2 regions of the Pseudarthrobacter sp. NIBRBAC000502772 genome follow, and region 1 is predicted to be linked to the other one. Evidence: riboswitches for the same ligand, from Rfam matches in the RefSeq annotation. Region 1 holds a riboswitch; the other holds the start of a gene.
What was found. A riboswitch is a leader RNA that binds a small molecule or an ion and turns the genes downstream of it on or off. The one in region 1 is predicted to bind glycine.

Region 1 (3,407 bases):
GCGTTCCTTCTCCGAGCGCTCGGTGATGAGCTTCTGCTCCTTGTCGCGAAGCGAAGCGGCCCCCTCGTAGTCCCCGGCGTCAATCGCGGACTCCTTTTCCTCTTTGACGACGGCAATCTTTTCGGCGAGGGCCTTCAGCTCCGGCGGAGCGGTCATCCGGCGGATACGCAGGCGGGCGCCGGCTTCATCGATCAGGTCGATCGCCTTGTCCGGCAGGAAGCGGTCCGAGACGTAACGCTCGGAGAGGTGCGCGGCGGCGGCCAGCGCGCCATCGGTGATGGTGACGCGGTGGTGCGCCTCATAGCGGTCACGCAGGCCCTTGAGAATCTCGATAGTGTGGGCCACGCCGGGTTCCTGAACCTGGATCGGCTGGAAGCGGCGCTCCAGGGCTGCGTCCCTTTCGATGTACTTGCGGTATTCATCCAAGGTGGTGGCACCGATGGTCTGCAGCTCACCGCGGGCCAGCAACGGCTTCAGGATCGAAGCCGCATCGATCGCACCTTCGGCGGCACCGGCACCCACAAGCGTGTGGATTTCGTCGATGAACAGGATGATGTCCCCGCGGGTGCGGATTTCCTTGAGGACCTTCTTCAGGCGCTCTTCGAAGTCACCGCGGTACCGGGAGCCGGCAACGACGGATCCCAGGTCAAGGGTATAGATCTGCTTGTCCCTGATGGTCTCCGGGACGTCGCCGCGCACAATCGCCTGGGCCAGGCCCTCGACGACGGCGGTCTTGCCCACACCGGGCTCGCCAATCAGCACCGGGTTGTTCTTGGTGCGGCGGGACAGGACCTGCATCACGCGTTCGATTTCTTGTTCGCGGCCGATCACCGGGTCAAGCTTGTTCTCGCGCGCAGCCTGGGTCAGGTTGCGGCCGAACTGGTCCAGCACCACGGAACCGGCAGGAGTGCCTTCCGCCTGGCTCGGAGCGACGCCGGCGCCTGTCGCCTCCTTGCCCTGGTAGCCGGAGAGCAACTGGATGACCTGCTGGCGGACCCGGCTGAGGTCGGCGCCGAGCTTCACCAGGACCTGCGCGGCAACCCCCTCACCCTCACGGACGAGGCCGAGCAGGATGTGCTCGGTGCCGATGTAGTTGTGGCCCAGCTGCAGGGCTTCACGGAGTGCGAGCTCCAGCACTTTCTTGGCGCGCGGCGTGAAGGGGATGTGGCCGGACGGGGCCTGCTGGCCCTGGCCGATGATCTCCTGTACCTGCTCGCGGACGCCGTCGAGCGAAATGCTCAAAGACTCAAGAGCCTTGGCGGCAACGCCCTCGCCCTCATGGATCAGACCCAAGAGGATGTGTTCGGTACCAATGTAATTGTGGTTGAGCATGCGTGCCTCTTCCTGGGCAAGCACAACTACTCGACGGGCACGGTCCGTAAATCGCTCAAACATTTCGCCACACTCCTGGCTGCCTCTACCTTGATGCTACGTCGCCGCGGGCCCTCGTGGGGTTGTTCGCCGAGAGGCAGGATAAAGAGAGCCGGGTTCCCGTGACTTTCCCATGTAAGCGGCAGGGTTTCGCACCGCTATCCGCCACGTCACCGCGTGTCACCGTGTGGGCGCAGAGGCACCCGCACTACATAGTGCGGCGCACCCCCGTATCCCTGACGCCGGTCGCCGGTTGCCGCCGCAGTCGCTGCGGGGCTCATCGCCACCGCCGGTCTCCACCTCTGGCGGCGCAACGCCATCGTGAGCGTCCTCGGCGGAACCGCCGTCCACGTAGCACTGGCATCCACGCTCCCTGCCTTGCACGCGGCCCAGAATCCGGCTAACCTGTGAGACGTGTCACGGACAAAATGACACATGCTTTTGATCTGCGGCGGGAGAGTCCTGCCGGTACGTTCAGCAGGCGCCGTAGGAGCAAATCCTCTCCGGGAATCTCTCAGGCCCACGTACCGCCGCGGTTAGGCAACTCTGGAAAGTAGTCCGGCAACGGGCTCACCGACGGTGCAAGCGTCACCCTGCGGCAAGCAGGTGGGCGCGGAAACTCTCAGGTCCAATACAGAGCGGGGAGGAACCCGAATCAATGTGGCGTACCCAGCGCGCCACCTGAATTATGGAGTTCCTTCATGACCATCCAGTCGTCCCCTTCCACCTTTGCCGATCGGCATATTGGTGCCCGCCGCCAGGCCGATATCGACTCCATGCTCAAGGCCGTTGGCTATGACAGCGTTGACGGCCTCGTGGACGTTGCCGTCCCCGACTCCATCCGCCAGGCCAAGCCGCTGGCCCTCAAGGACGCCCTGAGTGAGGTTGAGGTCCTTGCCGAGCTGCGGAAGCTCGCGGCGAAGAACAAGACTGCCGTGCAGATGATCGGCCAGGGCTACTACGACACGGTCACGCCTGCGGTGATCCGGCGGAACATCCTCGAGGCCCCGGCCTGGTACACCGCGTACACCCCGTACCAGCCCGAAATTTCCCAGGGCCGGCTCGAAGCGCTCCTGAACTTCCAGACCATGGTCCAGGACCTGGTGGGCCTGCCCATCGCGAACGCGTCGCTGCTCGATGAAGCCACCGCCGTCGCCGAGGCCGTGCTGATGATGCGCCGCGCCAACAAGACCAAGGAGGCCCGGGACGGCAAGACCGTCCTCGATGCCGACTGCCTGCCGCAGACCATCGCGATTGTGAAGGGCCGCGCCGAGGCCCTCGGGTTCGAGGTGGAGGTCGCCGACCTGTCCCAGGGCCTGCCCGACGGCGTTATCAACGGTGTTGTGCTGCAGCAGCCGGGTGTTTCCGGCCGGGTCTTCAACCACGCCGACGTCATCAAGGAAGCCAAGGAACGCGGCGCCCTGGTCACGGTCGCCGCTGACCTGCTGGCGCTGACGCTGATCACACCTCCCGGGGAGCAGGGCGCGGACATCGCCGTCGGCTCCACCCAGCGCTTTGGTGTGCCGCTGTTCTTCGGCGGCCCGCACGCCGCGTACATGGCCGTAGCCAAGGGTCTCGAGCGGTCCATGCCCGGCCGCCTCGTCGGCGTCTCCAAGGACGACGCCGGGACCCCCGCGTACCGCCTGGCGCTGCAGACCCGTGAGCAGCACATCCGCCGCGAGAAGGCCACGTCCAACATCTGCACCGCGCAGGCGCTGCTGGCCATCGTTTCCTCGTTCTACGCCGTCTACCACGGCCCCGACGGCCTGAAGGCAATCGCCGAGCGCGTCCACAACAACGCCCGCACCCTGGCAACCACGCTGAAGATCGCCGGCCGCGAACTGGTCACCGGGACCTTCTTCGACACCGTCACCGTCCGCGTCCCGGGCAAGGCCGCCAAGGTCATCGCCGCCGCCGAAGCACGCGGCATCAACCTGCGCCACATCGACGAGGACACCATCGGCGTCTCAGCCGATGAAACCACGACGACGGATGTCCTCTCCGCCATCGCCGTCGCCTTCGGTGCCGGTCCGGTT
Region 2 (3,407 bases), 1.9 Mb from region 1:
GGCGGCGCCGCCGGAGAAGCCGGCAGCCCAGATGGCAACGGCCAGCCGACGCCGGTTTGGGTCCGGAAAAATGTTGCGGATCAGGGACAGGGTTGAGGGCATCAGCATGGCCCCGAAGAACCCCAGCAGGGCCCGTCCCGCTATCAGCCACTCCGCGGTGGGGGCAAAGGCTGTTGCCGCTGAGACCGCGGCGAAACCAACACTGCCGGCCAGCAGCAGCCGGCGGCGCCCGATCCGGTCGCCCAGGCTGCCCATGGCGACCAGCAATCCGGCAAGCACCAGGGGATAAGCGTCCACAATCCACAGCAGCTGGACTCCGGTTGTCTCCAGGCTGCTCGCAATGGCCGGAAGCGCGAACGTCAACGCAGTGTTGTCCACCGCAACCAGGAGTACCGGAAACATCAGCAGAGCCAGCGCGAGCCAATCGCGCCAGGGCGCCTTGGCGGGCCCTGACGGCCTGAAATCGGCGGCCGTGGTGGATGTGCTTCGGGTGTTCTGGTTGGACTGTGCGGACAACGTCATGCTGATAACTATACCGTCCAGACGGTACAGTTAAGAAACGGGACCCGGAGCGTGCATGATTGAAGCCATGGCCAGAAATCCCGTCGCACGCGACGCAGTCCTCGACGCTTTTGAAGAACTCCTGATCGACGTGGGGGAGCGGGCTGCCACTTTGGATGCTGTGGCCAAGCGGGCAGGCGTGTCCAAGGGCGGGCTGCTCTATCACTTCCCCAACAAGGAGGCGCTGATCGCTGCGGTGCTGGAGCGGCTGGACCGACTGGCCGTCGAGGACCTCGCGCTGATGGCCGCAGCAGCCGAAGGTGCGGCGGCCTACTTCATCCGTTCCTCGCTCTGGTCCGACTCGCCCATGGACCGGTCCTTCGTGGCCGCCACGCGCCTGGCTGAAGTGGCCCATGAAGAGGCCCGGCGCCGCTTTGCCGCCATCCAGCAGCAATGGTTGGACCTGATCGCGGCCGACGTCGGCACGGCCATGGCGAAAGCCGTGCTGTATATGGGGGACGGTCTGTATTTCAACGCCATGTGGGAAAGCGGCACCACCGGGGACGGCAGGGGCAGGCACGGAGACATTGAGGAGCTCCTCGCTGCCGTGGAGCGGCTTCGCGGCTGAACCCGCCGACCTCATTTGCCCGGTGGCCCGGGGCGTAGGAGAATTGGACGGCGTGGCGACCATCTGCGGCCGCCACAAAATCTGAATATATGCCTTTGATCTGCGGCGGGAGAGTTCTGTTAGCAGGTACAACAGGCGCCGTAGGAGCAAATCCTCCCCAGGAATCTCTCAGGCCCACGTACCGCCGCGGCCAGGCAACTCTGGAAAGTGGCAGGCCGTCCGCCTGAAGCGTCCCGGATCACTCCGGAATGTCAGGACCGCTGTGCCCACCGACGGTGCAAGCGCAGCCCAGCGGAAGCAGGCTGCGCGGAAACTCTCAGGTCCCAGACAGAGCGGGGAGGAACCCGAGTCGATGTGGCGCACCCTGCGCCCGCCTTAGTAATGGAGTTCCTTGTGAGTGTTAATTCGGCCTCGGCCACTTTCGTCGACCGGCATATTGGCGCCCGCCGCCAGGCCGATATCGACTCCATGCTCAAGGCCGTCGGCTACGGCACTGTGGACGCGCTGGTGGATACTGCCGTCCCCAACGGCATCCGGCAGGATGCGGCCCTCCGCCTCAAGGACGCCCTGAGTGAGGTTGAGGTCCTTGCCGAGCTGCGGAAGCTCGCGGCGAAGAACAAGACTGCCGTGCAGATGATCGGCCAGGGCTACTACGACACCGTCACCCCGGCCGTGATCCGGCGGAACATCCTCGAGGCCCCGGCCTGGTACACCGCCTACACCCCGTACCAGCCCGAAATTTCCCAGGGCCGGCTCGAAGCGCTCCTGAACTTCCAGACCATGGTCCAGGACCTGGTGGGCCTGCCGATCGCGAACGCGTCGCTGCTCGATGAAGCCACCGCCGTCGCCGAGGCCGTTCTGATGATGCGCCGCGCCAACAAGAACAAAGAAGCCCGCGACGGCAAGACCGTCCTCGATGCCGACTGCCTGCCGCAGACCATCGCGATCGTCAAGGGCCGCGCCGAAGCTCTCGGGTTCGAGGTGGAGGTCGCCGACCTGTCCCAGGGCCTGCCCGACGGCGTTATCAACGGTATTGTGCTGCAGCAGCCTGGTGTTTCCGGCCGGGTCTTCAACCACGCCGACGTCATCAAGGAAGCCAAGGAACGCGGCGCCCTCGTCACCGTGGCCGCTGACCTGCTGGCGCTGACGCTGATCACCCCTCCCGGGGAGCAGGGCGCGGACATCGCCGTGGGTTCGACCCAGCGTTTCGGTGTGCCGCTGTTCTTCGGCGGCCCGCACGCCGCGTACATGGCCGTAGCCAAGGGTCTCGAGCGGTCCATGCCGGGCCGCCTCGTCGGGGTCTCCAAGGACGACGCCGGGACCCCCGCCTACCGCCTGGCGCTGCAGACCCGTGAGCAGCACATCCGCCGCGAGAAGGCCACGTCCAACATCTGCACCGCGCAGGCGCTGCTGGCCATCGTCTCCTCCTTCTACGCCGTCTACCACGGCCCCGACGGCCTCAAGGCAATCGCGGAGACCACCCACAGCCACGCTGCAACCATCGCCGCGTCCCTGAAGGCGGCCGGCCTGGACGTCCTGCACACAAGCTTCTTCGATACCGTCACGGTTTCCGTGCCCGGCAAGGCTGCGGCCATTGTTGCCGCCGCGGAAGCCCAGGGCATCAACCTGCGCCACATCGACGGCGACACCGTCGGCGTTTCCGCCGATGAAACCACCACCCCGGCCATTGTTGCCGGTGTGCTGGAAGCCTTTGGTGCCGCGGCGGTGGACGCGGCCGCCGGGACTGACACTGAGTTCGCGCTGGATGCCGCCGTCGAGCGTTCCTCCGGTTACCTGCAGCACCCGGTGTTCAACACGCACCGTTCCGAGACCCAGCTGCTGCGTTACATCCGCAGGCTCAGCGACCGGGACCTGGCGCTGGACCGGACCATGATCCCGCTGGGTTCCTGCACCATGAAGCTGAACGCCACGGCGGAGATGGAAGCCATTTCCTGGCCGGAGTTCGCCTCCATCCACCCGTTCGCCCCGGACTCCCAGACCGTGGGCTGGCGCGAACTCATCGCCGATCTCGAAGACCAGCTCACCGAGATTACGGGCTACGATCAGGTCTCCCTGCAGCCGAACGCCGGGTCGCAGGGTGAGCTCGCGGGCCTGCTGGCCATCCGCGGCTATCACCACTCCCGCGGAGACCAGCAGCGCAATGTCTGCCTGATCCCGGCCTCGGCCCACGGCACCAACGCCGCCTCGGCTGTCCTGGCCGGCATGAAGGTGGTTGTTGTCGCGACGGCTCCTGACGGCAGCATCGATCACGTTGACC

Region 2: it holds a riboswitch for glycine, as region 1 does, so the genes downstream of both, gcvP (aminomethyl-transferring glycine dehydrogenase) here and gcvP (aminomethyl-transferring glycine dehydrogenase) in region 1, are expected to answer to the same signal.

Annotation. Positions count from the first base shown of each region.
Region 1 covers NZ_CP041188.1:4,231,451-4,234,857, reverse strand. Annotated here, with positions in the region: gene NIBR502772_RS19650 (ATP-dependent Clp protease ATP-binding subunit) at 1-1,395, opposite strand, end outside; glycine riboswitch at 1,814-1,911, shown strand; gene gcvP (aminomethyl-transferring glycine dehydrogenase) at 2,073-3,407, shown strand, end outside.
Region 2 covers NZ_CP041188.1:1,345,881-1,349,287, forward strand. Annotated here, with positions in the region: gene NIBR502772_RS06450 (MFS transporter) at 1-522, opposite strand, end outside; gene NIBR502772_RS06455 (TetR/AcrR family transcriptional regulator) at 590-1,129, shown strand; glycine riboswitch at 1,226-1,323, shown strand; gene gcvP (aminomethyl-transferring glycine dehydrogenase) at 1,511-3,407, shown strand, end outside.